3 regions of the Paenibacillus suaedae genome follow, and region 3 is predicted to be linked to each of the others. Evidence: riboswitches for the same ligand, from Rfam matches in the RefSeq annotation. Region 3 holds a riboswitch; each other region holds the start of a gene.
What was found. A riboswitch is a leader RNA that binds a small molecule or an ion and turns the genes downstream of it on or off. The one in region 3 is predicted to bind cobalamin.
Positions count from the first base shown of each region.

Region 1 (10,097 bases), on a different contig from region 3:
CATCATCATTTGCAGCCGCAGCTTCCGTTCATTCAGCTGCCTGCGTGTGTCACCAATCTTCTGTTCATCTTCGGGAGTGCATGCAGCGAGAAGCTGTTCCAAGCGAACGACTTCGCGTCCTACATGCAGCTCTTCCGGCAACAGGCCCGCATTCTGCATCATCAAATAAGCTGGTCTCAATTCCTCAGGAACATGCGACAAGTCTTTGAGCACCAGAGGCTTCCCCTTGCCTGGCAGCTCATCGAATCCACCTTCATTCATTGCCTCTTGAATCTTCTGCTCTGCCATCCATCCGATAATATCCATGATTGCACACCTCGCTATTCGACTACATCTAATGTAGACATACCCTGTAATAGGATACCACTAATCACCCCAGAATTTTAACTGGAAAATAAACAAAAAGAACTCACCCTCAGCCAATGAGGGCAAGCTCTTGTTATTCGTGCCAATTCAATTAAAATCAATTGGAATCGCTGCTTGTGATTTATGCCAATCCTCTTCGTGAGTCAGTAAAAATTGCTCTGTCGTTAAGTAGAAAGAGATAGGCGGCTTCTCTTTTAAATAATGGCGCTGCATGAGCAGGTCATAATGGACTTGGCGGTTGCGTGTTCCCGTGAGTACGGGAAGATCATCATGTTCATCCAAATAATCATCGACCGCCGCCTGAACCATATCTAGATATATCGGAATGTGCTTGTCTTTCTCTTCAAATATTTCGTACGTGTAATGGGACATATAGAACTTCTGATCCGATTCTCCACCTAAATAACGGCGCAGGCGTTTCAAATCAATGCTTTGATCCCCTAGGAGCAGGGTCGTTCGTTTAATCTCTTTTGGCATATCTTTCTCGTATTGAAGCACCGCTCTGCGGACATCTTCTAACGTTACATGCACCGCTTCAAGAGCTGCCTTAGAGTTTTTCTTATCCCGTTTGAACCATTGTGTGAACCAACGCATATCAGATCCCACCTTTCTGCCTCCGTATGATAAGGAAGATGGAAGCAGGAATCATGTATCCGCTTACATCTCTATTATAACATAATTTTCATTAATCGACATGTTTGGTTGCTCCGGTATTCCTTTAACATATGAATAACCAATGTTCATCTCATTCACTCACGTGCAGGAAAAGAAAAATGTCGATTTACCATATATTACGTATTTTAAATTTGAAGGTTTCACGTTATAAAAAAAGACCATCTCTGCATGGCAGTCGCGATGACTGCAAGAGATGGCCTTTCCCTATGATAATGAAGAAATATGGAAGGTCTCTGTGCGCGCGATGAAAACTAGCGAGGATCAGTTCTTATGCTTCAGTCGATACTGCCGCTTCATGGCGTGCGCGAGCAAGCTTCGTTGCTTCTACCATGTTGCGCAGTGCAGCTACCGTCTCCGGCTCGCGGCGCGTCTTCAGACCACAGTCTGGGTTAATCCAGAACGTCTCAACCGGCAGGACACGAAGCGCCTGCTCGATGATCCGATCAATCTCGTCTACAGCAGGCACACGTGGACTGTGAATATCATATACACCCAGACCAATGCCAAGCTCATAGCTCTGCTCCTCCAGAGTAGCAATCATATCGCCGCCGCTGCGTGCCGTTTCGAGCGAGATCACGTCCGCATCCATCTTGCGGATCGTATCGACCATGTCGGAGAAGTCGCAATAGCACATATGCGTGTGTACTTGCGTCTCAGGCGCTGCTCCGCATGTTGCAAGCCGGAAAGCAAGCACTGCCCAATCCGTATAATAGACAGCATCCTCCGCCTTAAGCGGCATACCTTCCTTCACTGCGGGCTCATCGACCTGGATCATGCCAATGCCTGCATTCTCCAGTGCTGCAATCTCTTGGCGAAGCGCGTACGCCAGCTGGAATGCCGCCTGCTCGCGAGGAATGTCGTCACGAACGAACGACCAGTTCAAGATCGTTACAGGGCCCGTAAGCATCCCCTTAACCGGCTGAGACGTCAAGGACTGTGCAAATGCCGTTTCCTTCACCGTCATCGCCTCTGTGAACGCCACATCTCCGTACAGAACCGGTGGTTTTACACAGCGCGAGCCATAGGATTGAACCCAGCCGAACTTCGTGAATGCGAATCCGTCCAGCTTCTCGCCAAAGTATTCGACCATGTCCGTGCGTTCGAATTCACCATGTACCAGCACGTCAATGCCGATCTCTTCCTGAATGCGAATCCAGCGTGTCATTTCCTCTTCCAAATAGGTTTCATACGTCTTCGCATCCCATTCTCCCTTGCGGAAGCGAAGGCGCGCGCGCCGGATATCCGCCGATTGCGGCATACTGCCAATCGTTGTGGTCGGCAGCAGCGGAAGCGATGGCCAGCGCTTGCGCTGAAGCTCCTTGCGTTCCTCGAATGGAAGACGTTCAATTCCTTTTTCCTTCTCCGTACGAAGCAGTTCTTCCAACGCTTGAACGACTTGCGGACGCTGTCTTGACGGCTCCGTCCGCCATGCTTGAACACGAGCACCGCTCTCTGCTAACGCTGCACGTGTCTCTTCACTCGGGCTTGAGAAATGGCGCGCAAGCAGAGCAGTCTCATCCAGTTTCTCATCCGCGAATGCCAATGCCTCGCGCACTGGTGCTGGCAGCTCAGTTTCCCGCTCCGCCGTGAGTGGTACATGAAGCAGGCTGCATGATGGCTGAATAATCCAGCGTTCCTTCGGTACAATCTCTTCCACAGACTCCAGCCATACTGCAGCAGCCGCCAAGTCCGTACGCCAAATATTGCGGCCATCAATAATGCCGACAGCAAGCTGCTTCTGCGCAGGGAATCCGAATTGACGAAGCGCTGCTTCATTTCTCCCTTTATCATGAACAAAGTCTAATCCGAGCGTATCCACCGGAAGCGATACGAACGCTTCGTAGTCGGACACCGCATCGAAGTAGGTCTGAACCCAGAACGATAAGCTTGGTGCTGCCTTGCGCAATTCGGCATAGACTTCCTTCACAGCAGCCCAATGCTCACTTGGCATTTCCAGCACGAATGCAGGTTCATCCAATTGCACAGCCTGCACACCTTCACCCTCCAACTCGCTAAGCAACTGTCCGTATACCCCTACGAATTGGCGAAGAACGTTCAGGCGCTCTTCCGGTTTAATCCCTTTAATAAAGCGGACATAAGTATATGGCCCGATGATGACTGGCTTACCTTCAATGCCATGAATCTGCTTCGCTTGGCGATAGGCTTGCAGCGGGCGATTGACCGTAAGCTGCGGCGCCTTGCCTTCCCATTCCGGCACAATGTAGTGATAGTTCGTATTAAACCACTTCGTCATCTCGCAAGCTACCGCATCCTGTGTACCGCGAGCCAAGGCGAACAGCAAATCTGCGTTAACTTCTCCACCATCATATGCAAACCGTGACGGAATCAATCCGAATGTGGCCGTCATATCAAGCACATGATCATACCAGGAGTAATCATTTACTGGAATCAGGTCAATGCCAGCGTCCTGCATCGTCTTCAGCCGAACATCATTGATGCGCGCCAATTCTTCTTCCAGCTGCTGAACAGAACTATTCCCAGCCCAATATTGCTCCAATGCCTTCTTCCATTCCCGGTCGTATCCGATCCGAGGGTAACCTGCTGTGCTTGTCTTGATTGAATGAACTGTCATCATACTGCCCCTCTCCATGAGTCATTTTGCCGTACGGGATATAATTGGACAATTTCTATCGCTTAACACGGAATTAAGATTGCAGTTGAGCGCTCTATCCCACCATATGTGACTTTATCACTCAGACTTCAGAATTTCATTGCATCCCAATATGCAAAAAAGACATTCCTGTCCAACAACAGAAATGTCTCGTAAACGTCCATGAAGTCATAGTGGAATAGATCGATCCTTCCGTCTCATTAGCAGACTGCCCTCATGCTAAGAGGAATCGAAAACCGATATCCATGCTTACGAACACTTCCCTATCTCCCGTAGGTACGAACAGTGTTGTCAAAACAGGCAGGTCTCCTGGCTTCAGCTTCATTGGCCTTTGCAGCCTTCCCGATCGATTACGACCAGTGGCTCTCTCGCAATACCTCAACTGTCACAGTGGCGGGACCGCGCCGGATTTTCAACCGGCTTCCCTATTAAGCTTCGACGTTACCCGAAGCACCTGTTTCCTCCTATTCAATTGCATTGAAAGTCGCAGTCACGCTTCCCCCAATTGAGAACGATTATATATCTAACCAGAACGAATGACAAGGATTTTTTCTCATCTCTAACCAAAATAAACAAATCCCGGAGCTGTCACATTATCTTCATTAAACTCCGATTCACTAAGCTTCTATCCATGCACAATAGGCGAGCCTCTCGGCTCGCCTATTGATGATTACGGGTTGATGCGCTAGATGACCATTCCTTCATGCAGAAAGACAATATCTTCACCTTTCTCATCTAGCGTCAATTCACGATTATCCAAGAACCATACATCATTTTGCTCCATAAAGAACGTAATGCCGTTCACAACTTCCGTCACTGCTGGATATTGCGGACTGTCTTTCATGATGCCGAATGAATAAGGTCCTGAAGCACTGAATCCGCTGTAGCGGACGAATATGCGTACTGAGTCTCCTGCTGTGAATCCCCAATCAGCCAAAAAACGCTCGACTGCCTTCGCTGTAACGCGTAATTGCATGTTCAGACCTCCTTAATCATACCTTTCATCCGATTTGATCATACCATGTGGCCGCCACTTTTGTTAACACCAAAGTTGACAGTTCGTCAATGATCCGCATCATCATTACCGCATAATACGTTCGGCGATATGTTTATATGCTACCTTCTGTTTAGGAACATCACGATCTCTACCGAGAAATTGTGCCAGGTTACAGCTTGATGCGTTGAAGCCGCAGTGCATTCAGTACAACGGATACCGAGCTGAAGGCCATAGCCGCTCCTGCAAGCCACGGGGCAAGCAATCCGATTGCTGCAATCGGGATGCCTATCGTATTGTATACGAGTGCCCAGAACAAGTTCTGCTTAATGTTGCGCATGGTACGGCGGCTCATCTCCATCGCATCCGCAATGCCGTTCAAGTCGCCACGCATTAAGGTTACGCCTGCCGTCTCCATTGCTACATCCGTACCTGTACCGATCGCGAACCCAATGTCCGCTGCTGCCAGAGCTGGCGCATCATTAATTCCATCGCCTACCATGGCGACGACACTGCCTCTCTGCTGCAGCTCGCGCACATGCTGTGCCTTCTGTTCAGGCAGCACCTCTGCAAATACATCATCAATCCCTACTTGTGACGCGATTGCTCTGGCCGTGCGGGTGTTGTCTCCTGTCATCATAACAACGCGTATCCCCATTTGATGCAGCCGCTCGATGGCCTTCTTCGAGGAAGCCTTCACTTGATCGGCAACGGCAACTATGCCTTTCCAGCTGCCATCAACAGCAATGAGCATTGCCGTCTTGCCTGCCTGCTCCATGTCTTGCAATGCTTCCTCCGCATCGCCGCTTGCTACCCCGTTCTTCTCCATCCATCTGCGTGTGCCGACAATGATCTGATGCCCATTCACCTCAGCCGCTATTCCATATCCAGGTTCAGCTCGGAATGAATCCGGTTCAACCGTGCTGATTCCTTGCTCCGACAATCCCTTCACAATCGCCTGTGCCAATGGATGCTCGGACTGCTTCTCAGCAGATGCCAGTAAGGTCAAGAGTTCTGTCTTCTCGTCTTCATTCCCATCATGCAGTACAACATCTGTAAGCGAAGGAGCTCCTTCTGTTACGGTTCCTGTCTTGTCGAGCACAACCGTCTGCACCCGATAGGCACCTTCCAGATGTTCGCCGCCACGGAATAGTACACCATATTCCGCAGCACGTCCGGTTCCCGCCATAATCGACGTTGGCGTTGCCAAGCCGAGCGCACACGGGCAAGCAATTACGAGTACGGCAATGGTACGAGACAAGGCTACACCGAAGTTGCCTGGTTCAACAGCGAAATACCAAATTAAGAATACAAGCACCGCAATTCCAACGACTATCGGCACGAAGATGCCTGATATTTTATCAGCGATCCGCTGAATCGGAGCCTTGGAGCCCTGCGCCTCCTCAACGATTTTAATAATTTGCGAGAGCGCCGTCTCGGAGCCGACCTGAGTCGCTCTCATCGTAAATGCCCCCTGCGCATTCACGGTAGCCCCATATACATTATCGCCAGCTTGCTTCTCAACAGGGACGCTTTCACCGGTAAGCATGGATTCATCCACGGTCGATGTCCCGCTAACTACAATGCCGTCTACCGGTACTTTCTCACCTGGGCGAACAAGTACGAGATCCCCACTTGCCACATCTTCCACAGGCACTTCCACTTGTTCACCGTCGCGCACAACGGTTGCCGTTTTGGCACGCAGCCCCATCAAAGCTCGGATCGCTTGAGAAGACCGCCCTTTAGCTGAAGCCTCCAGCCATTTCCCCAGAAGAATGAGCGTAATGAGAACAGCACTCGTCTCAAAATACATCTCAGGATGGTGAAGCTCGCCAATCTGCCATTGCCACGCCAAGTACACACTGTACACATAGGCTGAGGTCGTACCGAGCGCAACAAGCACATCCATATTGGCGCTCCCACTGCGGAGTGCCTTAAATGCCCCAACGTAGAAGCGTGCCCCTATAATAAATTGAACCGGCGCTGCCAGTACCATTTGCACCCAAGGGTGCATGAACCATTCCGGCACCCAAATCCATGAAGTGAAAGAAAAATGTCCCACCATGGACCACAGTAGTGGAATGGACAATAGGGCAGAGACGAGGAACGTATTACGCAATCGACGCATATTCCGCTGTGTTGGCGATTCCTGTTCACTCTCGCCTTCTTCCTTCTTCAGCCGCCCCGTATAACCTAGCTGGGAGATCTTATTCAATATATCTTCTTGCTTCAGTCCGATATAGGTGACCTTCGCCGTCTCCGTTGCTAAATTGACTGCTGCCGTCTGTATTCCCTGCATACGGCTCAGCCCCTTCTCAATGCGAGTGGAGCAAGCGGCACAAGTCATTCCTTCAATTTGCAAATCCAACGTTTCTACCGGAACCTTGTATCCGAGATGCTCGATCTTATCAACGACTTGCTGCAAGGTTACTGCATCACCGTCATATTGCACGGCCGCTCGTTCTGAAGCAAGATTGACAGATGCTTCTGCGATGCCGTCCATACGATTCAAGCCTTTTTCAATTCGTGTTGCACATGCGGCACAGGTCATTCCTTCAATCGGCAACGTTGCTTGCTTTTCTGCCATTGTCATGTCCTCCTTATCCTTCTCAAACATACCCCTATACCCTATATTTGATTCCAAAAGAAAACTCCTCTGAAGGAGTGTTCTTTGCAGTAATCAATCAGCGTATTCAGCATAATATGAGAATCGGCGCCTAATCATTAAACGACGTCATAACCTTGATCCTCAATTGCCTCACGGATTTGTTCCGGCTTTACTTTGGACTCATCATAAGATACGGTTACTTGCTTCGCAGCCAAATCAACCTGTGCAGTTGCACCTGTACCTTCTACTGCACGTTCTACTGCTTGCTTGCAGTGCCCGCATGTCATCCCTTCTACTGTCCATGTTTCGTTAACCATCATACTTCCTCCTCTGTCGTCCATTCCTTAAGGGAACAGGCCATGTTCTTATTTTAGTAATTTATGAATCGTTGTTAGCAGCTCGTCAATGACTTCCGGCTCCCCGTCTTGCAATCGCTCAACGACACAACTCTTCATATGCCCTTCGAGCAGCAATTTGCCAACTGAATGAAGTGCAGACTGGATGGATGCGATTTGATTCAGCACATCGTCACAGTAGGTATCTTTTTCAATCATGGATTTCACGCCTCGCACCTGACCTTCAATGCGATTCAAGCGGTGAACCAGCTTCTTCTTCATCTCATCCGAGTGATGACTCTTCCGCTTCCCGTCTGGAGTGTGGTGCTCGCACCCTTCTTCACTTGCATGGCAAGCATCTTCTGTACCAAAAGCAGCGGTCATCACGTCATCGACTTGTTCATCGATACGTTCGTTTGACATTTGTGTATCACCACCTCATGCATTAACTATACTATACCCCCCTACCCTATGCAAGCCCTTTTTTTGAAGGTTGCTTCTTCAGCTAACTCAAATTTCTCGCTATGGTAAATTAGGGTTGGTTATTTCTTCGGAAAATGGTTAAAATTTAAGTGTTAGTCTGGCTTCAGGCCCATTGTCTAACAGATGAACTTATTGTTATTACTTTCGAGGAGGCACACTTATTATGACCCAAATGACAAAAGTGTCCCGCGTCGCGTTGATCGGATCGGGCTTTGTTGGCTCCAGTTACGCGTTCGCGTTGTTCAATCAAGGGTTGGCCGCTGAGCTAGTCATTATCGACGCTAACCGCAAAAAAGCAGAAGGAGATGCGATGGACTTGAATCATGGTCTTCCGTTCGCATCCAATATGCGCATATGGGCTGGAGACTATAGCGATTGCAAGGATGCTGACCTCGTTGTCATTACAGCAGGTGCGAACCAAGCACCAGGAGAAACACGTCTTGATCTAATCGGCAAGAATGCGAACATCTTCAAATCGATCGTTACTTCCGTCATGGAGAGCGGCTTTGATGGATTGTTCCTGGTTGCAACAAATCCAGTCGATGTTCTTACATATGCAACCTGGAAATACTCAGGTCTGCCTGCTCATCGCGTCATCGGCTCTGGTACAATTTTGGATACCGCACGTCTGCGTTATTTGCTCGGCGAAAAAATCGGCGTTGATCCGCGCAACGTCCATGCCTACATTATGGGCGAACATGGAGACACTGAGCTCCCTGCGTGGAGCAATGTCAGCATTGGCGGCCAGCCGCTCGAGCACTATCGCAAGACGCATGGAGAGCCGACACAGGAAGAATTGGATGATATCTTCCTGAATGTACGCGATGCTGCTTATCACATCATCGAGCGTAAAGGGGCTACCTACTACGGAATCGCAATGGGCTTGGCTCGCTTGACAAAGGCTATTCTGAAGAATGAGAACTCTGTGCTGTCCGTATCTGCCTTGCTGACCGGACAATATGGTCTGGATGATGTGTACATCGGCGTTCCTGCCGTCGTAAATCGCCAAGGAATCCGCGATATATACGAGCTTCACCTGTCTGAAGACGAGATGCAGAAGCTTCATCATTCCGCAGGCGTGCTTAAGCAAGCAATATCATCGGTATTCCCGAAATAGTGTTGGTTGTTGATTCTGAATAAACGAAAGGCGCACTGTCCGTAGACGGTGCGCCTTTCTATTACGCATTCACAATCATTGTACGTACTTGCTCTGGAAGCTCCGCAGCCTCCTCCTTCGACAGGCCAGCTGTCGATACTGGAGGAAGAACGGTTACCTCCACATGGGCAGGACTAATCCAATTCCCATTCGCCTCCATCAGCTTGTAAGAACCAGATATCCGAACAGGCACAATAGGGAACCCTGTCTTCGTAGCGACGCGGAAGCCGCCATTTTTGAACTCACCGATGTGTTCACTCTTGCTTCGTGTTCCTTCAGGGAAGATGACGATCGGATGCCCGCTTTCTACGAGCTTGCCCGCCTCATTCAGACTGTTCATGGCTTGGCGTACGTTGCTGCGGTCAACGAAAATGCAGCGCAAGTACTTCATCCACACACGAATGAACGGCAGCTTCGCCAGCTCTGCCTTGGCCATCAGCGCCTTCGGCTTGCCAACATGCCCAAGCATGATCGGCACATCGAAATTCCCTTGATGATTTGAGATAAAGACGGCTCCGCCTTCTGGGATATGCTCCAATCCACGAACCGTTACCTTCGCACCGGCTACACGCAGCAATGACCGCGCCCATTTTCCGACCTGCTTGGCCGTGTACGCATCCAGTTCTTCATACCGACCTTGCTTGTATAGTCGATTGGCCTTCCACATCCCAGGAATAATGAAAAGTAAATAAAGCCAAAAATAAATAAACCAAATCAATGTTCGTATGAATTTCATGATGTGATGTAATTCCCCTCTACAACGTATCGATGTAAAATGCCATTATTAAATCATTCCTGTTATGCACATCAAGCTAGACTATCAAGCTATTCTATCAAACCAGTCAATC
Region 1 covers NZ_JAVYAA010000002.1:581,292-591,388, forward strand. The annotation lists gene RQP50_RS10365 (DnaJ family domain-containing protein) at 1-306, opposite strand, end outside; gene RQP50_RS10370 (DUF3939 domain-containing protein) at 454-960, opposite strand; gene metE (5-methyltetrahydropteroyltriglutamate--homocysteine S-methyltransferase) at 1,310-3,634, opposite strand; cobalamin riboswitch at 3,956-4,146, opposite strand; gene RQP50_RS10380 (HesB/YadR/YfhF family protein) at 4,359-4,649, opposite strand; gene RQP50_RS10385 (heavy metal translocating P-type ATPase) at 4,840-7,254, opposite strand; gene RQP50_RS10390 (cation transporter) at 7,392-7,592, opposite strand; gene RQP50_RS10395 (metal-sensitive transcriptional regulator) at 7,641-8,033, opposite strand; gene RQP50_RS10400 (L-lactate dehydrogenase) at 8,257-9,210, shown strand; gene RQP50_RS10405 (lysophospholipid acyltransferase family protein) at 9,272-9,985, opposite strand; gene RQP50_RS10410 (P1 family peptidase) at 10,092-10,097, opposite strand, start outside.
Region 1: another riboswitch for cobalamin. It lies ahead of metE (5-methyltetrahydropteroyltriglutamate--homocysteine S-methyltransferase); the one in region 3 lies ahead of RQP50_RS20430 (S-layer homology domain-containing protein).

Region 2 (10,097 bases), on a different contig from region 3:
AGGCTGTCGAAGCCATCGTGAATGCGAAGCGCCTATTCTTCATGGGGGTAGGCTCGTCTGCTATGACAGCGATGGATGCACAGTATCGCTTTATGCGGCTTGGCTACACTGGGGAAGCGATAACAGATCCACACGTGATGGCGATGAATGCGGTACTTATGACTGAACAAGATGTCGTATTCGGCATATCAACATCAGGCAGTACGAAGGATTTGGTGGACACGATTCGATTGGCGAAGGAGAATGGCGTATTTTTCATTTGCTTGACGAGTCATGCAAAGTCCCCTATTACGAAATATGCAGACTCCATTCTGCTGATCAAATCCAAGGAGACACCTCTTGAGGGTGGGGCCTTTTCATCGAAAATTGCACAAATCCATGTCCTCGATATTCTGTCGACGGCTGTTGCCTTACAAGATAAGGAGAAGGCATACAAGGCAATTCAACAAACGGCCAAGTCCGTATTGGACAAGCTATACTAAGCTTATGAGCTTCAGTGCTTTATGACTATGATAAGACATACAAGTAGTCTGAATTGGATCGGGCGACGCCCGGTAAATTTCGCGTTACATAACGAAGAGGCGTTCTCATCAAGAGAGGACGCCTCTATCTGCTTTACGGACTATTCCTGCAGCATAAGCAGCCCGACAAAGTCATCCTTGCTAATGTTGCCGAGGTAATGATTAATGTCCATATCTCCAATTGCCTCGGAGACGGCTTGTTCCTCATAGCGAACACCTTGGAGCCGCTCCTCAATATCACTTACCTCGCCGATTCCGAAGAAGTCCCCGTATATCTTCATTGATTGAATCACACCATCCGCTACATCCAATCGTACATCGACGATTCCGGCAGGGAATTTCTTCGTATGCTCCACATTGAACTTCGGAGAGTGGCCATAGTTCCAATCCCAGTTCTGGTAGCGTTCCTCGGAGATTCGATGAATAATCTCCCAATCCTGCTCAGTCAACACATACTGCGGAACTTGATTCGCTTCGATACCGAAGATGTGGTGCAGAATCGAAGCCTTGAATTCTTCAATGGTCATTGGCTCCTTCAAGTACTCCGCTATATTGGCAACACGGGAGCGCACAGATTTCGTACCCTTGGATTCGATTTTGATTTGGCGCACTTTAAGTGCAGATGCGACATGTTCCATTTCCGAATTGAACAGCAGCGTTCCATGGCTGAACATGCGGCCACGGGTAGCGAACTGGGCATTTCCTGAAATTTTGCGTTCCCCAACTTGGATATCATTGCGTCCAGTTAGCTCGGCATTCACGCCGAGAGCGTGCAAGGTGTCGATAACAGGCTGGGTGAATTTGCGGAAGTTATGGAAGGACTCACCGTCATCCTTAGTAATGAAGCTGAAGTTCAGGTTGCCTGTATCATGATATACAGCTCCACCGCCAGAAAGGCGACGCACAACATGAATGTTGTTATCTTTCACGTACTCGGCATTGATTTCTTCGATTGTATTTTGGTTTCTACCTATAATGATCGATGGCTCATTGATATAGAATAGAAGATAGCTGTCTTCCTCAAGCGGCAAATGCTTCAATACGAATTCCTCGATTGCAAGATTGATCCGCGGGTCTGTTATGCCTTGATTATCAATAAACTTCATAGCTTGTCCGTCTCCTTCATGTAGAAGCTGTTGGTGCATATAGTTCTATTGTATACGATTTGCAAGAGAATACAAAATAGATTTGATATTGATAATCGTTATCACAGGTGATATGATGTGAAGTAACAAAGACGGTTACAATGCAACCTATTGAGGGGGACTTTAGAATGTCAATTGCTTCAATTATTCGAGAACGTAGAAGTATACATGAATTCAACGACAAGCCTGTTGATCGCAGCCTAGTGCTGCAGCTGTTGAATGACGCAGTATGGGCACCGAACCACGGACTGCGTGAGCCTTGGCGCTTCATATATGCGGAAGGAGAAGGAAAGGCGCGTATTATGAACGGACTTCTTACCATTCTAGATAAGACTAAGCTAAGAGATGCAACGCCAGAGCAACGCCAGAAGTTCGAGGAGCATTTGATGCATGTCCCTGCTTATTTGCATGTGGTTATGCCTGAAGACCCTCGTCCGAATATTTGGCAAGAGGATTTGGAAGCGGTGAGCGCTCTGATTCAGAACTTCCAGCTGCTTGGATGGGAACAGGGTCTTGGCATGCTGTGGCATACAGGCGACTATATCTACAACAAGCAATATCGTGAGATGGTTGGCGTACAACCAGGCGAGAAGCTTGTCGGGGTAATCCGCATCGGCTACTTTGACGATGCGCCGAAGGCTCGCCCGCGTAAGAGTGCGGAGCAACTCTTCACTGTAATCGATCAATAAAGGAGGATGGCCAGTGCAACTGGCTCTGTCCTAACAATAAGGAGTGCCTCGCAGCGTATGCTGATCGGGCACTCCTTATCTTTTGTATCACGGATAGTAATATTCACGAAGTAAACGGTTACATGATCAAGGATGATCTAATGGATCCGCCTTGATAAAACGATGGTACAGCATTAATTCCAAGGAGTGCTTGATCACCCACGCAGCCAGCAGCACACAGACAAGCAAATGAGCGCATACGAGCGGAGACAGCAATAGGGTGCGTGTATCCGATACATATATTAAATAGGCCGCACAGCAAGCTACAGCAAGGACGAGAAAGAGTAGGCTGAACTGATTGGCCTGCATAGATACCGAACGAGCAAGCTCCTTGTCCTCGGCCTCATCCTTGGACATAAAATTGATAAAGTGCATAACGACTTGAACGACGACGGCAATTCCGAACACGTTCCGGGCAAGGGCCATCATTTCCGTGCTGTATAATCCAATGTCTCCCTTGAGTCGAAATAGAATTGCAGCGTAATAGATGGTGACAATGATGGCGGCGCTGAGAGTAGCCCATGATGTCTTGTGATGCACCGACATAATCATCCCTCCTCATCCATGACATATCACACCTGTTAAGATGTGTGGTGCAACAAGATTATACAGCAATTAACAGAAGTGTTACAGTGTGCGATTGACCAATGTTTTTTGGCATTTCGTAATAAAACCTTTGCAATTCCACTATAATTGCTTGCGAATCGCACCGCAACGCCCGTAGTGAACGGAAGAACTGCACATATTTACAGGAAAATTCGTTTGACGAACATTGCTCTGTTACGCATAATGGACGAGTAGAAACGATTCCATATTGGAAAGCTCCGGTTCGTGGAGCTAGCAGTACATAGATATTTTCAACCTTTGGACAAATCCAATTGACATCATTGGGAGGCAGACAGCAATGGGCACAATTGAACGATTCGGGCATGGTGGGGATGTGTGGACGGCTGCGGACGCGTTCGGCGTCGATCGTAAGGCACTGCTGGACTTCAGTGCGAATATTAATCCGCTTGGTCCGCCTTCGGCTGTTATAGATCGTCTGAGGAGCGAGATGATGCCGTCAATCGTTCATTATCCGGATCCTGGACATCGGCAGATGAAGAAGCTCTTAGCTGCGAGGTTAGGGGTCGACGAGGCACTGATTAGCATTGGCAACGGGGCTGCAGAATGCATGGCGCTGCTGTTGCTGGCGATTCGGCCTAAACGGGTTGGCGTTATTGCCCCTTGTTTCTCTGAATATGAGATGCTGTCGCGCAAGTTCGGAGCAGAAGTGATGCATAGGGTTGGCGGTGAGGATAACGACTTCCGTGCTACCGAGTCTCAGCTGACAGAGCTTATTGAGCAGGCGGATGTCGTATTTATCGGCCACCCGAACAACCCGAATGGTGCATTATATGATCGTATGCTGCTGGGAAGACTTGCAGCCACAGCAGAAGCTGCTTCTACGATTCTCGTAATCGATGAAGCTTTTATCGACTTTGCGAATGAAGAGGAGCATTCCTTGATTCCATTCGTTCATCGATGTCCGAATCTTATTGTACTTCGTTCACTTACGAAGTTCTATGCGATTCCTGGATTACGTCTCGGGTACGCAATCGCCCAGCCGCAGCATATTGCGGCGATGTCGGCTATGCAGGTGGCATGGAGTGTCAATGGCTTGGCACTAGCGGCAGGGGAGGCCCTCCTGACGGACGAGCAAGCGGATCAATACGCGGCTTCAACACGAGCTCTCATCGTTGAAGAACGGGCTGCTCTACGTCAGCAGCTGCATATGTTAGGCATTCGAACATGGCCAAGCGTAGCGAATTTCCTATTATGCAGAGCTCCAGAAGGGTGGACGGCGAAGTCGCTTCAGGCCGAATTATGCCGATCTGGCATTCTCATTCGCAATTGCGATATGTATGTTGGACTGACGGAGAGAGACTTCCGATTGGCAGTCAAGGATCGCGCTGCGAATGCAATTGTAGCGTCAGCCCTTGCAGCTGTGTTACAGTAGACAAACACAGAATGAAGGAGAAGTGGGATGCAGCCATATCGAGAGGGCAACTGTACCTTTACATCTGGACATATTGCAGGAGTAGATATTCGCTGGGAGGATGCTCTCATCGCTGTTGAGCTGCCACAGGCAGCGCCGATATGGAGCAGTGCTGTATATCATGGAGGGCAATGGACGGGCAATCGCATCTTGAATCAGATGGTTCATTATCAGTTCAATTGTGCAGATCCGATAGAGTACCTTCGTTTGACATGTGTAGAGAAGGGGTACGCTCCGGAGCAGACAGTTGGGCTTATGACCGCTGCTAAGGTGAGCCATGCATCTGTTGCTGAGCAGGATGCGGATGAATGCTCGCTTCTGTGCGTGACGACTGCCGGAACGTCTAATGCGGCTCGCGCAGGGATGCCGCGGCGCGTATTCTCAGCTTATGAACCATTGAAGCCAGGGACGATTAATTCCATTCTTATTATGGATGGCAAATTGTCTGATGCCGCGGTATGGAATGTGTTCATGACGGCAACGGAGGCCAAATGTGCGGCTCTGTCTGATCTGGGCATCTTGGATTCAGAGACGGGGCGCATTGCCACGGGGACGACGACAGATGCAATTGCATTTGCCGTGATAGATACTGGTCGATATGAACCTGTGCATTGCTATGCAGGGACAGCGACCACATTGGGTCATGCGGTCGGACAACTCGTGTATACTACCGTATATGAGTCCGTCAAGACTCAGCATGAAGCATGACCGCTAACAGAGAAGAACAATCTACTAGGGTGGTAGACATATGACAGCAGCGCTCATCATAATAGCAGCATACATATGGGATCGGATTGTAGGCGATCCTCGGGCTATCCCGCATCCAGTCGTTGGGATTGGCAAAGGAATAAGCAGAGTAGAACGTGTTATACGCAGGATAAGTCCTTCCGAGCAGGCACTCAAGCCGCTAGGCATCCTGCTGCCGATGATCATGGTAGGAGGAGCGTATGCGTCGACTTGGCTTATATTAACAGGACTATATCATGTTCATGAATATGTAGGATGGATTGCCGAGGCATTGCTCATTGGAACGACAATTGCGGCAAAAGGACTGAAGGATGCAGGGATGGCTGTGTATCGGAGGCTGAAGGAGCAGGACTTAGAGGGTGCAAGGCGAGAAGTCGGCATGATTGTCGGCCGCGATACAGAGCAATTGGATGAACCGGAAGTCGTGCGAGCTACCGTCGAGACGGTAGCGGAGAACATTGTTGATGCGGTCATTTCGCCGCTATTCTTCGCACTTATCGGAGGCGCTCCGCTGGCTATGGCATATCGTGCGGTGAATACGCTCGATTCTATGGTCGGCTATAAAAACGAGAAATATCAGAATCTGGGCTGGGCATCTGCCCGCCTCGATGATATCGCCAACTGGATACCAGCACGGATCACTGCTGTGCTCATCACGCTGAGCGCTTGGATTCATCGGTATGATGTACGCAGGGCTTGGTCAATGGCGCTTCGAGATGCAAGCAAGCATCCAAGCCCGAATAGCGGGTGGGCAGAGGCAGCAGCAGCAGGTGCGCTTGGCATCAGGCTTGGTGGTTATAATGTGTATAAAGGAATACGTTCGTTCCGCGCTTATATGGGGGATATGAAGCAGCCTCTGCAAGCAGAGCATGTGCCTGCGGTATGCAGGCTGCTCGTAAGCAGCTCGACAGTCTTTGTTATTCTGGCAGGCCTGCTCCTATATGTGCGCGGAGGATGGCTTCTGTAGACGAATGGCGGATGAAGGAGTACAAATGGGATGACACGGACAACTAAATGGAATGCTCCCGTTATTCATCGGAACCGGCGTCGTTCAGGAGCATCGAAAAACAACAGGAAACGATTATTAATGACAAGACATATGTTACGAAAAAAGAGTCAAGCAAGCGGCAAAATTGTGCGCTTCGCACTTGTTCGTCATGGCTTGACGCAAGAGAATACGGAGCGGCGATATATTAGCTATTCAGATGTACCGCTATTGCCGGATTCAACAGAAGAGCTCCGAGCTCTTCGCCGAACATTGGCGCATCCATCACCGCTGCTATACACGAGCGATATGCGCCGCTGTCGCGACACGCTCGCTTATTTGCGTCCGCGTGACAGCATCCAAGCTGTGGAGGACACAAGGCTGCGAGAATATGACTTCGGTATGTGGGAAGGGTTAACCTACAATGACTTGAAGGAAGATCCACAGTATCGAAGATGGCTTGACGATTCATCAGCCATCCAGCCGCCGCGAGGGGAACCGTGGCAGACCTTCTGTACGCGAACGGCGCATGTATGGTGGGAAGTGCTGCGCAATGCGCGTGATTCCTTCATCAGCAGTGAAAATCACATGGAACGGCAAGAGAGCGCTATCCGTCGTCGGCCGTACCATGCTTCGCCGCTGCCACGTGGACGTGTGCTGCGGAGCAAGACAAGCCGGATGCAGAGACAGTCATATGGAAGCGGGCTTAGTCCGCGGCCAGATGTTGTCATCGTTACACACGGTGGTGTCGTTCGTCGCTTATACACGCTGGCTTTCCCAAGGAAGTCATTCTGGGAAGCCGCTGCGCCAATTGGTGGCGGTGTTATGATTACGGCGAAGCGATGTGCCCGCAAATGGAAGTTCTTGCGAGCAGAACGGCTTCCCAGCAGATGATGACGTTTGTGTGTCAAAGCAGGTTCATTGGATGCACGCAATGATGTAATCTATTGCAACGCAGGGGCTTTTCCCCTATAATCAATTATCGAGTTTAGCACTTGGATGACGAAATGTATTCCATATTGAATAATCGTGATACTTCAGGTCCTTGGATATGTATGCGGTACGGATCCATACGCGTTGTTCGGTAAGAGACACCGTTGTATTGTATGGCCGATGCATATTCGAGGTTAATAGGGAAGCCGGTGTGAACCCGGCGCGGTCCCGCCACTGTGAATGGAGTGTTGCGCTCATGATGCCACTGTCGGATTCATTAGTGTGTGCTGTATGTACCGCTATGGATGGGAAGGCGAGCTGCAACGTATTCTCCTAAGTCAGGAAACCTGCCTGAAGATGGACGAGCTGTATCCTTCGCGGAGAGGATCACGTCATTGGCGTAATGCATCAGGCAACATGGCAGCGCAGCTGCTTGCTTCCTGCTTCTAGGTGTCTGTTGAATATTGCGATAGATGACTTTGTGTTCCCCCGGATCGAAGGATCGGGGGTTTTTGCTGTATTTGGAAATGATTTCACATCCCATCAAGCACTTCGTTTGTACAAGGTAAACTGCAGTTCAATGCAATTGCACAGCACGAATGTATATCACAAATTCAGTCACAGTAGGATTTACAGCTCAGGTATATGCAAGTGCTCATTGACAACTGATACCGAATGGGGATGTACATACATTCTTACGGCAAGTACAGCTTGCAGTGCATTATCGTTCGCATGGCGAAGGATGGAACCGCTTTACACCTGCACGGGTAGTACATGGTTAGAGACTAGGAAGAATGACGCGAGGGAGAGATTCTGACATGAACAAATGGCTGAACAAATCGGTAGCGGTGCTATTGGCGCTTATGCTTACAGTAGGACTGGCGGCTTGCGGCAATAAAGATGCGGCTAAGCCTGCTGAGAATAATACTGCACAGCAAGAGTCCAATGGCAATGGGGCTACAGAACAACCGAAGCAGGATGATCTAAAAACGACGTATCCACTGACTGTTAAGGATGCGACGGGTGAGGAGTTCACATTCGACAAAGCGCCAGAACGTATTATATCCGTGTCCCCAGCTGAGACAGAGTCCTTGTTCGCGCTTGGATTGGATGCACAAATCGTTGGGGTGTCTGATTTTGACGACTATCCAGAGGCAGCGAAGTCCAAAGAGAAAATGGGCGGCATTACGAAGCCGAATGAAGAGGCAATCATTAAAGCTAAGCCGGACATCGTATTCACAGGTATCTCCATGAAGGAGCCCGTCGTGAAGAAGTTCCGTGAACTGGGCATTAAAATATTCAAGGTTGAGCCAAAAACGTACGATGATGTGATTAAGAACATTGAATTGTATGGTCAAATTACGGATCAGCAAGCTAAGGCGAAGACGATTGTTGACAACATGAAACAAGTGCGTGAAGATGTGAAGTCGGCCGTTCAAAGTGCGGAGAAGAAAAAGGTGTATATTGAATTCTCCCCAGGCTGGACAGTAGGCAGCGGCGAGTTCATGAACGAACTGATTGAAGTGGCAGGCGGCACGAACGTTGCGGCTGATTCAGCTGGCTGGATTCAAATTAACGAAGAGAATATTATTAAATCCAATCCGGATGTAATCATGTTCACGCAAGGTGTAGTGGACAAAGAGACGAACAAATCCTTGGAAGAAATTATTCGTGGACGCAGCGGTTGGAACAACATTAATGCAATTAAGAACAATCAAGTAATCGGTGTGGATCAGAACCTGATCAGCCGTCCGGGACCTCGTGTAGCTGAAGGATTGAAGGCAGTTGCGAAGGCGATTCATCCGGACTTGGTAAAATAATCGTCGTGGAGAAATCGATGAATAAAATGGGTTGGTATGGAGGAGCGGGTATTGCGCTTCTCCTTTTGTCCGTTGTAGGATGCCTCGCTGTAGGCTCTGTACAAATGCCAATGGGGGAAATTGCTCAAATTCTGCTTCATCATATTCCAGGGCTGGATCAGTTCATACCGGTGACATGGGATGACGCTTCCGCGCAAATTATGATGAAGGTACGCTTCCCACGAGTTCTATTGGCAATGCTCGTAGGGGCGGCGCTTGGGGTCGCAGGTACTGCATTTCAAGGAGTGCTGCGCAACCCGTTGGCAGATCCGTATACATTAGGGGTATCTTCAGGGGCTTCTGTTGGAGCCGCATTCCTTATTTACTTCGGTTTGCAGTATTCGCTGTTCGGCGAATGGACGATTCCTGTCGTTGCATTCGCTACAGGGGTAGCGACCCTAATGTTCGTCATTAAGCTGGCCAGTGAGCAGGGGAAGATTCCAATCGAGACACTGATCTTATCTGGAGTCGTGATGCAAGCTTTTCTCGGCTCCATCGTCTCCTTTCTTGTAGCCATGACAAATCAGACGATCAATGAGATTTTGTTTTGGGTGATGGGCAGTTTGGCGATGCGAGGCTGGTCTTATACAGTGGTGCTCGCTCCTTATTTGGCAATCGGCATTGTTATTCTTATTGCATATGCAAGACCGCTTAATTTGCTTGCATTAGGTGAGCGACAGGCCTCGCATCTCGGACTTCATGTAGAGCGGACGAAATGGGTAGTGCTGCTGACGGCAACGATGATTACTGCAGCTGCCGTATCTGTATCCGGCGTCATCGGCTTTGTCGGATTAGTCGTTCCGCATCTGCTGCGCTTAATTGTGGGCCCTGATTATCGATATTTGATACCGCTCTCAGCAATTGGTGGGGCGATATATGTGATGTGGGCAGATACGATTGCCCGTACGGCATTCGCACCGACGGAAATCCCGCTCGGGGTTGTAACCGCGTTTCTAGGTGCGCCATTCTTCGCCTACTTGCTTATGCGCAATAAGCGAGCGAAACGGGGGAAATGGTCATGACACAGCGAAGAGAACATTTTCCGGAAGCATATCTGGATCATGCAGAGAGCAGCAAGCTTGCCATTCATATCGAGAAGGGCAACATCATTGAGGTTCAAGGACTGAGCAAGCATTATGGG
Region 2 covers NZ_JAVYAA010000001.1:426,791-436,887, forward strand. The annotation lists gene RQP50_RS01905 (MurR/RpiR family transcriptional regulator) at 1-482, shown strand, start outside; gene RQP50_RS01910 (lipoate--protein ligase) at 623-1,627, opposite strand; gene RQP50_RS01915 (nitroreductase family protein) at 1,795-2,355, shown strand; gene RQP50_RS01920 (phosphatase) at 2,482-2,940, opposite strand; gene cobD (threonine-phosphate decarboxylase CobD) at 3,299-4,393, shown strand; gene RQP50_RS01930 (adenosylcobinamide amidohydrolase) at 4,421-5,140, shown strand; gene cbiB (adenosylcobinamide-phosphate synthase CbiB) at 5,181-6,146, shown strand; gene RQP50_RS01940 (histidine phosphatase family protein) at 6,177-7,058, shown strand; cobalamin riboswitch at 7,255-7,466, shown strand; gene RQP50_RS01945 (ABC transporter substrate-binding protein) at 7,916-8,917, shown strand; gene RQP50_RS01950 (FecCD family ABC transporter permease) at 8,935-9,978, shown strand; gene RQP50_RS01955 (ABC transporter ATP-binding protein) at 9,975-10,097, shown strand, end outside.
Region 2: another riboswitch for cobalamin. It lies ahead of RQP50_RS01945 (ABC transporter substrate-binding protein); the one in region 3 lies ahead of RQP50_RS20430 (S-layer homology domain-containing protein).

Region 3 (10,097 bases):
TATCGTGCCACTTAACAAGCGATATGAATCACAGATGGGATTCAGCGTAGATGTTAACCAGCTTCGTCATGGGCCAAGTAAATCAGAGCTATTGCTGCAAGTCAATGAGACACAGGCATGGAGAAGCGCTCAGAAAACAGATCCAATGTTCCGGTATGAAATTAAAGATGGGAAAGGAGATATAGTGGCTGCATATGATGGTCTGGTGCGCAGAGAATTAGCCATCGGAAATAAGAATGTTCTTCAACAGTCCTTACATGGTCAAGGAACGTTGGGGCATATGAGGTACCGCCATGCGTTCGTTCCTTTTGAGGAGACAAAGGATTTGACCTTGGAAATGAAAGCAATCTATACACAGGAACGATTCTCTAAAGGGGATTCTATAGCACTCGATCCAGCGGCGTTGATGAAGGAGCCGTTAAGGAAGGAGGTGAAGGGGAAGAGCATTGTTTTCAAGGCACGAATGAAGACAGAAGAAGTCCCTGAGCAGTTGAAGGACGGCTACAAAGCCTTTCAAGGCAAGGGGTGGATACTGGAGGCTGATCAGCAGCTTGGTTCTGACACGCTAGATCTGGAATGGCGCATGATGGACAAGCAGGGGAAGGAAATTAGAGCGGAGTCGGCGACAGAACTGGAGCAGAATTCGCAAGGAAAGTATCGCAATCGTACGCTGTTCTTTTTCGAAGGTCAGTCCGAGATCCCCGGCAGCCTGAACGTATCCCTGGAAAGTTGGACGAAGAAGACGCCAATCAGTTGGAGCATTCCGCTCGTGCCGTCGGCTGAACCGCTCCCTCCAGGTTACGATGAACCAATATATGAGAAGACAGTGGCGGAATTAAAGCCCGAAATTGTAAGCAAGGCGGAACAGGCTATGCATGATCTCGCTCCAAACAGGCCAGCCGAACTGTATGGCGTCGCAGATTACAGCGATCGGTGGTTCCTATATGCCAAGGATAACGGCGAGAGCTTTGTCATTATGCTCAAAGAAGCGGCAGAACCCATTACTGTACAACGCGCCGTTCCATACCATGAATTGAATGACAAGCTGCGTCAGACGGTGGAAGATACCTTGCGGCAGATGAAGCCTGAACAACCGGTCGCATTCTCGGATGCTGTCCGTGTGAAATCTAAGGAACTTAATAGCTGGTCGTTCCATAATGACCAAGCTTCAATTACGATTGATGCGGTAACGGGCCAGGTGGAAATGGCAGAACTGCGGTATGAACATGGAAGCTTCAATGAAAAGGCCAAAGCTGCAGCGGAGAAGGCGTATCCACTTTTTACAGAAGGCAAGGCATTGCGATCCACAACCATGATGCAGAGAATGACTCCAACGGAACATGTATGGGAGATTGGACGTGATAGGAATCTCTTTGCCAGAGTGGGGGTACGGACGAACCGAGTCTGGTCGGTTCAGCAAAGCTATAAAGATGATTATCCTGGCGATGAGCAAGCTGTACGGAAGAAATACGCAACTTTGCTTTATACGCCAGAACAGGCTATCAGTAAGGTCGATTCGACCGTTAAGCAAGTATTCGGCATCGATATGGAAGGCTACGATGTGAGCGTCAAGCTCAATGAATATACATTCACGAAAAAAGGTTCGATGACGATGAAAGGAACCGTCAATGCAAAGGGTGAGTTCTGGAAGTTGGAGCTGATTCCGGTAGAGGGAATACAAGATTAAACGGACTTATACGAGGAGGGTATTTTTCATGAAAATGAATACATTATTGGCGCTTACACTCGCATGCAGTTTGTTCGCTGCAACTCCGGCTATGGCGGAACAGGCCGGCGGGAATAACGGAGGGACGGGAATTGTTCAGTATAGCGATGTAGATCAAAAGTTGACAGAGTCGGCTGAGAAGGCGATTGAGCAATACGGAAACGGAAAAGCATTTCAATTGGAGGAAGCGTTCAAGGATAGTTATTTTGTAGATAAAAAGAAAAAAGAGAATTGGATCATCCAATCCAAGGATCGGAGCGCCATTGTATCGGTTGATGCAGTTTCGGGCGAGGTACTTACATATCGCTAAGCTTCAAGCTGGAGGAGGTAACCGGTGAGCAGGCATCGTACCTGAAGGCAGTACAGTCAGCAGCGTTAAGCAAAAACGCAGAGCTTGTCTTTACGGAAGCTCAGTTTTTCCAAAGCAATATCGCAGACAATAAAACGGAATCAATGACTTTCAGAGCGAAAGACAATCAATTCGTTCAAATCGATACGAAGACAAATAAGCCATTAAATCTCCGCTTTACATACAAGGTAGCGGATATGGATCGTAGAATCATAGGCGTAGCAGAGCAGGCTGTAAAAAATATGGGGATCGATAAGGTTCAACCATTTACGAACATTGAATACGAAAAATATGAAGGAAAAGAAGAGTGGAAGCTAGCAAGAAAAATAGAAGTTAAAGGCGATCCCAGAAAAAATGGGGCTGTGATGATAGACGAGAATAACCGGGCGTTCGTGGTCGAGGCTGCTGCCACAATTGAAGCAAAGACGGGTAAGCTTATTTCCATAAATGTTAAGCCTGCAACGGATAATCAGAAGCGCAAATCATTGACGAAAGAGCAAGGTGTTGCGATCGCTAAGCCTGTCGCGAAGAAATTGTGGGGCGTAGACTTATCTTCCTACGAGGTGAAGGTTAATAAGGACTGGGGCGACTACACGTTTAGCAGAAAAGGTAATGCGTCTATCGTAGCCCAGTTCGATAACTTCGGCAGTCTCGTTCGCATGGAGCGTAAATGAAATAAATAATAGAGAGAGCAGAATGGTTTCTATCCATTTCAGGGTTCGAAAAGAAGAAGGGCGCCGCGACTGGCGCCCTTACTTATGCAATCAATACGATGAACGAAAGAGACAGTATGCGCTTGAGAGATAGCTTTATTTTTTTCTCCTTACCGGGATCCACACCTCACAAATCGACTCAGCTCTGTGATCATCCACCCAGTAATATTTTTCAATACACGGCCCCTCTACCTGCTCGAAATTCGTGGAAGGGAACCTCGGAATAGATCCGTCGACATACATTCTGAATTTCCTGACCGGAATCCGGTTCGTCCGTTAACGTTTCTCGACTTTCAAATACGGCGTAAGTGACAGCAGGGATATGCAATAAATCAAATTCAGAAGGAACTTCTTGTCCCTCGGGAATGTCATATCCCATCAGATAGCGCTTCGTTCCATCCTCTTCAAAATCATAAAAATAGCCGTAGAGCATATTGTGCGCGGGTTGACTCCAATATCTCGTTTAATCGATCATGAGTGCTATCATTCCGTATTCGTCGAACGAATTCAGGAATTTCTTTGTAGGGATCGTTATAGATGGTGATGCTTTTCCCAATGACCGTAGATTCGATTTCGTCCATCAAGCGATAGTTCAAAGCAGACTCCCCTTTGATTTGAATGTGAAAGGAGATTGGAGCGAAGGACTTCAGCTTCACATCCATTGAAAGTGATATCGGGATGACAATGCCGATCGGGCAATAGCATCGATATCAAGCTCGGATTGCAGATGCTCCTCCATATAATCAATTGCGTTGAGCAGCATGATGAGTGCCTCCATCTTCCCTCGTATCCTTTCCTGCATTCAGTGTATCGTTGCGGCACATGTATGTCCTGTCTTTGTGTGCGCGGAAATGTCAGGCTTCTCTTAGTAGTACATTTTAGCGCTAATTATACCTGTTGGCATTCGCCATGCTCTATGAAAACAATTGCTTATTGCCTATAACGGGAAAGACTCTTGTTATATTTCAGAAGTTCTGGGACAATAATAATCAGATTATAGAGGAAGTTCAAAAAGTCTGCTGCGACCTTTTGAACTATTTTTAAAAGCACTTATAAGTATGTAAGACAGAATTTTGACGTGTTGAAAAGAGGGCACTAGATGAATAAGCAATCCATCTATGGATTAACATTGGATCAGTTGGCCGCTTGGTTAGAGGAGCGGGGGCATAAGAAGTCACGAGCATCCCAAGTGTGGGATTATCTATATCGTAAGCGGGTCAAGGACTTCGCTGATATGACAGAAGTAAATGAAGCCAGCGTAGCACTGCTGTCCGAACACTTCGTTATTCATACGCTTAACGAGCATGTGAAGCAGCAATCGGCTGACGGCACAATCAAGTTCTTGTTCAAGCTCCAGGACGGCAACTTGATTGAGACCGTGTTGATGAGACACAAATTCGGGCTGTCGGTATGTGTGACGACTCAGGTTGGCTGCAACATCGGCTGCAGCTTCTGTGCGAGTGGACTGCTGGCGAAGAGCCGCGACTTGTCGAGCGGCGAGATTGTGGAGCAGATTATGAAGGTTCAGCACCATTTGGATGCAGTGGGTGAGGGTGATCTCGTCAGCCATATCGTCGTAATGGGTATCGGAGAGCCATTCGATAACTTCGAGAATATCGTAGACTTCTTGCGGGTTGTGACCGACCACAAAGGTCTGGCAATTGGAGCGAGACGAATTACGGTATCGACGAGCGGATTGGCGAATAAGATTAAAGACTTCGCAGATATTAATCTGCGGGTGAACTTGGCCCTATCCTTGCATGCGCCGAATGATGAGCTTCGCACGCGCATTATGAAGATTAACCGCGCCATTCCGATTGCAAAGGTGATGGAGGCGATTCGGTACTTCATCAACACGACAAACCAACGGGTGACGCTGGAATATATTTTGCTGAAGGACGTGAACGATCAGCAGGAGCACGCACTTGAGTTGGTGCAGCTGATTCAAGAGTGGAAGATGCAGGACGAGGTCAATGTGAACCTGATTCCGTACAACCCTGTTGATGAGCACAGCCAGTATCAGCGCAGCGAGCAGGAGTCGATTCGTGGCTTCTATGATGTCATGAAGAAAAATGACATTAGCTGCAGTGTACGGTTGGAGCATGGTACAGACATTGATGCAGCTTGTGGCCAGCTTCGCAGCAAGCAGATTAAGAAAGAAAGCGGTGCTGGTGCCGATCAGGCAGCTATGAGCTAAAAATATTTTGTAGTTTACAAAAAGCGTACCTACCAATGGGTAGGGCGCTTTTTTTCGTGCTGTCTATGAGAAAGTTCTTTGTCCGTCATGCTAAATTTTGCTACAATAAAACCACGTATTCTTATCGCAATTACATAGAAATAGTTTATATGGTGCTGTGCATGCGCAGCTTAATAGGGAAGTCGATGCGAGTTCGACGCGGTCCCGCCACTGTAACGCAGAGCTGACAATCAAGGCTTTTATCCACTGTTAACTGAGTTAACGGGAAGGTAGATTGTCGAGCGATGATGCGAAGCCAGGAGACCTGCCATATAAGTGCTCTATATTTCTCACGAGGATGGGAGGGGGATGTTTATTCGTGCTGCTAGTAGGAGATTACTAGTGTATTTAGCTGCACCGAAGTGGTTACCTAACATCTTTCTAACATGGAAAGGTGTTTTTTTATTGCCTTCATATCGACATATTAAGGAGATCAGACATTGAAGATGATTACGAACAAAATGTTGAAGAAGAGCTTGTCTGCATTACTAAGTATCGTGTTGTTGTTATCTCTTGTACAGCCACAAGTCATAAGAGCGGCTAGTGGGCAGGGTAATACACAACTAAATAACATGATTGAACATACAGTTCAATACTATAAAGATTATTATAATGATGCTTCTAATCAAGACGCTGTAAGTGATTCATGGTGGGAGCTTGTTGCTCTGTGGAGCGCGGGTCAAGATTTGCATGATGGGACTTGGAGATTACCTAAATGGGAAACAAAAGAGCCAAGACTTCGTCCAAATGCAGGAGGCACCGATCATATTCGATATATTTATGGCTTGCTTGCGTTAGGAAAGAATCCGGCTCACGCTTGGGAAACGAACCGGAATCTGTGGGCGGAGCTGGCAGCTCAGCAAGATCCAGCAACGGGTGCTATCGGTGGAGTCAATAAACACATTTGGGCAATGATTGCCTTAAGCGCCGGTGAAAAGCTTGGTCAGGATATGGGATCATGGAATGCCGCATCCAAGCAAAAAGCACTCGATTATCTGCTTAAAGCACAATATGCTGACGGAGGTTATGGACTGTCAGCTACTGGAAGCTCGGGTGATACTGACATTACTGGTATGGCGCTGCTTGCACTTGGTCAATACCAAGGACAGAGCGCGGTAGATGCGGCAATTGAACGAGCTAAGGAATTGTTGAAAAAACGCCAATTGGACAACGGAGGGTTTGATTCCGTTGGTACATGGGGATCCGGAGATAATTCCAATAGCTTATCTACATCCGTATCGGGATTGGTTGCTGCAGGCGACGATGTCTTGTCAGCAAAGTGGAAAGAGCCTAACGGAACAGTTATCGATGCGTATGAACGCTTCCAACAAAATGATGGATCGTTCAAATGGAAATTAACAGATTCTTCTGCAAATAGGATGGCTACCGAGCAGGCTCTTGTCGCATTACTCGATATCAAGCATGGAAAATCGGTATGGAGTCGCCTCGCGGAAGTGAAGCTTCCACCGGATCAATCGCAGACAAATGGCAGGACAGTCTTAGTTGGCGAGCATCAAACGAGCGTCACCGAAGGAACTTATCTAGATCCATTATCCTCAAGTAAAGTAACACTTGAATTTCTTAAGGATGAACTGCCACACGTAATTTCGGTAACGAGCAGTACTTACTTAGAAATAGCACCGAAAACGGTTGTAATTTCGACATGGGACAAGAGACTTGAGCTACCCCATAGTTTGGGGATAAGTAATGATAATTTGCTTACGAAGGTCAACGAGGGTTTGTCCCTTGTAAACAAGGAGACAACGGGAATTGATCTCCGCTTGAAAGTGGGCGGTGATCAGGAGATCCGATTCAATCAACACGTAACCCTCATCTTGAAGGGGCAAGGAGATAAGGAAGCCGGGTTCATTAATGAAAACGGAATATTTACGTCGATTCCAAAATACGATAATTCCTCAGAACGGAATGAAGAAGTCTACTCTTATGCACTTAACGGCGATTTGATCGTTAAGACCAATCATTTCACTGAATTTGTAACTTATATTTCGAAAATAAAGGAGACCGGTAATGGAAACGGTGGAGGCGTAGTCCCTCCGGTCACAAATACGATCACATTGTCGGTCGAAAAGCGTACCATAGGCAAAGGGGATATCATTGCACCAGTTCGCGTCGAACTGCAGGATGGAGATACAGCGTATACAGCGTTTGAACGTATTGCTGAGAAACGAGGAATTTCCATTGAATCCACCGGCTCAGGGGCTAACCTCTATATTCAGGCAATCGATGGGTTGGCAGAGTTCGATAATGGGAGCTTGAGTGGTTGGATGTACTCCGTCAACGGTAAGTTCCCGAACTATAGTGCGGGAATCTACAACTTGAAGAATGGCGATGTCCTTCGTTGGCAGTACACGACAAATTTAGGCGAAGATGTTGGCAATAAATTCGATGGAAACAAGGAGACCCCAGGAAAACCTGGATTGCCAGTTCACCCAGGGGGGGCAGGAACGGGCGGTGGCGCGCTTACACCGAAGCAGGTAGAAGAGTCTGCTAAGCTTAAGAGCCTTATTGACGGTGCTTCAGCATGGATACTAAGCAACCGCAAATTCACCGTTCAAGACAACTTTAATGATTGGGACGTCATGGCGCTGGCTCGTTCAGGTAAGCAAGTTCCTTCTACGTATTACGCGATTCTAGAAAACTATGTAAAAGAGAAAAAAGGAGAATTCCGATTAGTTACTGACTATGAACGCATGGCTTTGGCTGTTACGGCAATCGGCAAGGATCCAAGAAATATAGCAGGCTTCAACCTCTTAGAGAAAATCTATAATAATGGGCGCATGACAAATCAAGGTACGAACGGTCTTGTGTTTGCTTTATTAGCCTTGGATGCGAACAAAACAGTCGTTCCAAACGATGCACTCTGGACAAGGGATAAACTGATTCAGCAATTACTTGCTCAACAAAATTCAGACGGCGGGTTCCCGCTTAGCAAAGAGTCTAATGCTGTGAGCGACATCGATATGACTGCTATGTCACTGCAGGCATTGGCGAAATATCAAGATCGCAAAGAGATTAAAGCAGCCACAGATAAGGCATTGTCTTGGTTGTCTTCGCAACAACTCGCTAACGGCGGATTTAAAGCATGGGGTGTTGAAACGAGTGAGAGCATCTCGCAGGTGATTATTGCGCTGTCCGGTCTTGGAATTGACTTGGAAGACAAGCGATTCGTGAAGAAGGATGGGGATTTGCTGAAAGCACTGCGCACGTATTTCAATACAGACGGCGGATTTGCGCATGCACGAGGCGAAGCGAGCAATTATATGGCAACACAGCAAGCATTGCTTGCGCTGACAGCCTATGATCGCGTGTTGACGAATCGAACAAGCCTGTATGTGATGACGGACGCCGCATCGACGGGCACACAGAAGCCAAAGGATGAGAAAATAACGTACACAGACGATGCCTCCATTTCTGCTTGGGCAAAAGAAGCAGTCCATAAAGCAACGGAGCTCGGGTTTATGCAGGGTACGGGTAAAGATAAGGACGCATCCCAATTTGAACCGAAGCGGGAATTAAGTCGGGCTGAGTTCGCGGCATTGATCGTGAAATATGCTGGTTTACAGCCACAAGGCACAGATTCAGGATTTACCGATGTAAGTGCTTCGTCTTGGTATGCAGGATATGTTGCCACTGCGAAAGAAAAAGGTCTGATTTCGGGTGTTTCGGCAAATAAATTTGCACCGAACCAGGCGATTTCGAGACAAGAGATGGCAGCTATGCTCGTACGAATGAAGGGTCTTCCGAAGGATGCAGATTCATCGGCAGGACCGAAAGATCAACAGCAAGTAGCTGAGTGGGCATTGCCCTACGTCAAATATGCCTATCAAGCAGGTCTGATGTCGGGTGAGGACGGTTACTTTAAACCACAGCTTCATGTGACACGGGAAATGGCTGCTGTTGTCATGGTAAGACTGTACGGCATTCAATAATTTGCACGATCAGAAAGAAGGAGAGCAATCTCCTTCTTTCCGTATGAGCGGAACTACATGATAGCAAGCTTGCATCATCAACGAGTATGCATGGCATAGAGGTGAGGACATGTCCGAATGGTTTGTGTGGATAAAGCGCAACAAACAGAAATGGATAGCTGGACTGGCAGTACTGGCCATTGTAATTGCCACGGTATGGATATATGGCGGAAATGGCAGTCAGCCGAAGGATGAGAGACTGGCTGGTCATACAACGGCACAAGAGCAAGAGCACCCGAGCCAAGCCTCTAAGGATCTGGCAAGTGAGACTGCTAATCTATCCGAACAGAAGCAGGATCAAGGGAATCCAGAATCGTTGCCTCAAGCAACAGCTGATCCCAAGTCTGATACAGTGCAGGGCATAGGAAGCAAAACAGGAGACACGGATAACCCAGATCACAAGGACACACGCTCTGATCCGTCTACTACAAGTAAAGAATCGGCGAAGGAGGAAGGCCAACAGAAAAATCAGGTTACTGAAACAACGCAGGGAAAAAGCATCGTAAGTAAAGCAACGGAGTCTTCTGTGAAATCGGATGTAACTCCAAAGGATAAAAAACCTTCTGGCACGTCTCCTTCTGCAAAAGAGAGCAAGGGGAATGCAGGCGAAAAGGAGAGCAAGGGCAGCAATAAGCAAGATGGACAGTCTACACCGAACAAAGGAGTTGCTTCTCAGCCAGATGCAAAGCCTCCACAGACTACTACTGTGCAGCTTACGATTGTGGGATCCTCGGATGTCGGTACGATCATGGGCACAGAGGAAATCGAAATTGGCGATTCGGAAACCGTAATGGATGTTTTGAAAAAAGCGACGCGTGCTAAGAAGATTCAAATGGACTTCAGCGGTTCCGGTGCAACTGCTTATGTAAAAGGTATTGATAATTTATATGAGTTCGACAAGGGATCAGGGAGCGGCTGGATGTACAGCATTAATAGTAAATTTCCCAACCGCAGCGCAGGCGTATGGCCGATTCATCCTGGAGACCATATTCAATGGCTGTATACGGAGGATCTAGGCAAGGATTTAGGAGCGGGTACTGACGACGGACTATGGGATGGGGAAAGTTAAATGATACACGGCTTC
Region 3 covers NZ_JAVYAA010000005.1:208,456-218,552, reverse strand. The annotation lists gene RQP50_RS20455 (DUF4179 domain-containing protein) at 1-1,687, shown strand, start outside; gene RQP50_RS20450 (hypothetical protein) at 1,716-2,036, shown strand; gene RQP50_RS20445 (hypothetical protein) at 2,273-2,749, shown strand; gene RQP50_RS20440 (GyrI-like domain-containing protein) at 2,961-3,221, opposite strand; gene rlmN (23S rRNA (adenine(2503)-C(2))-methyltransferase RlmN) at 3,888-4,985, shown strand; cobalamin riboswitch at 5,119-5,311, shown strand; gene RQP50_RS20430 (S-layer homology domain-containing protein) at 5,471-8,974, shown strand; gene RQP50_RS20425 (DUF4430 domain-containing protein) at 9,084-10,082, shown strand; gene RQP50_RS20420 (energy-coupling factor transporter transmembrane component T) at 10,083-10,097, shown strand, end outside.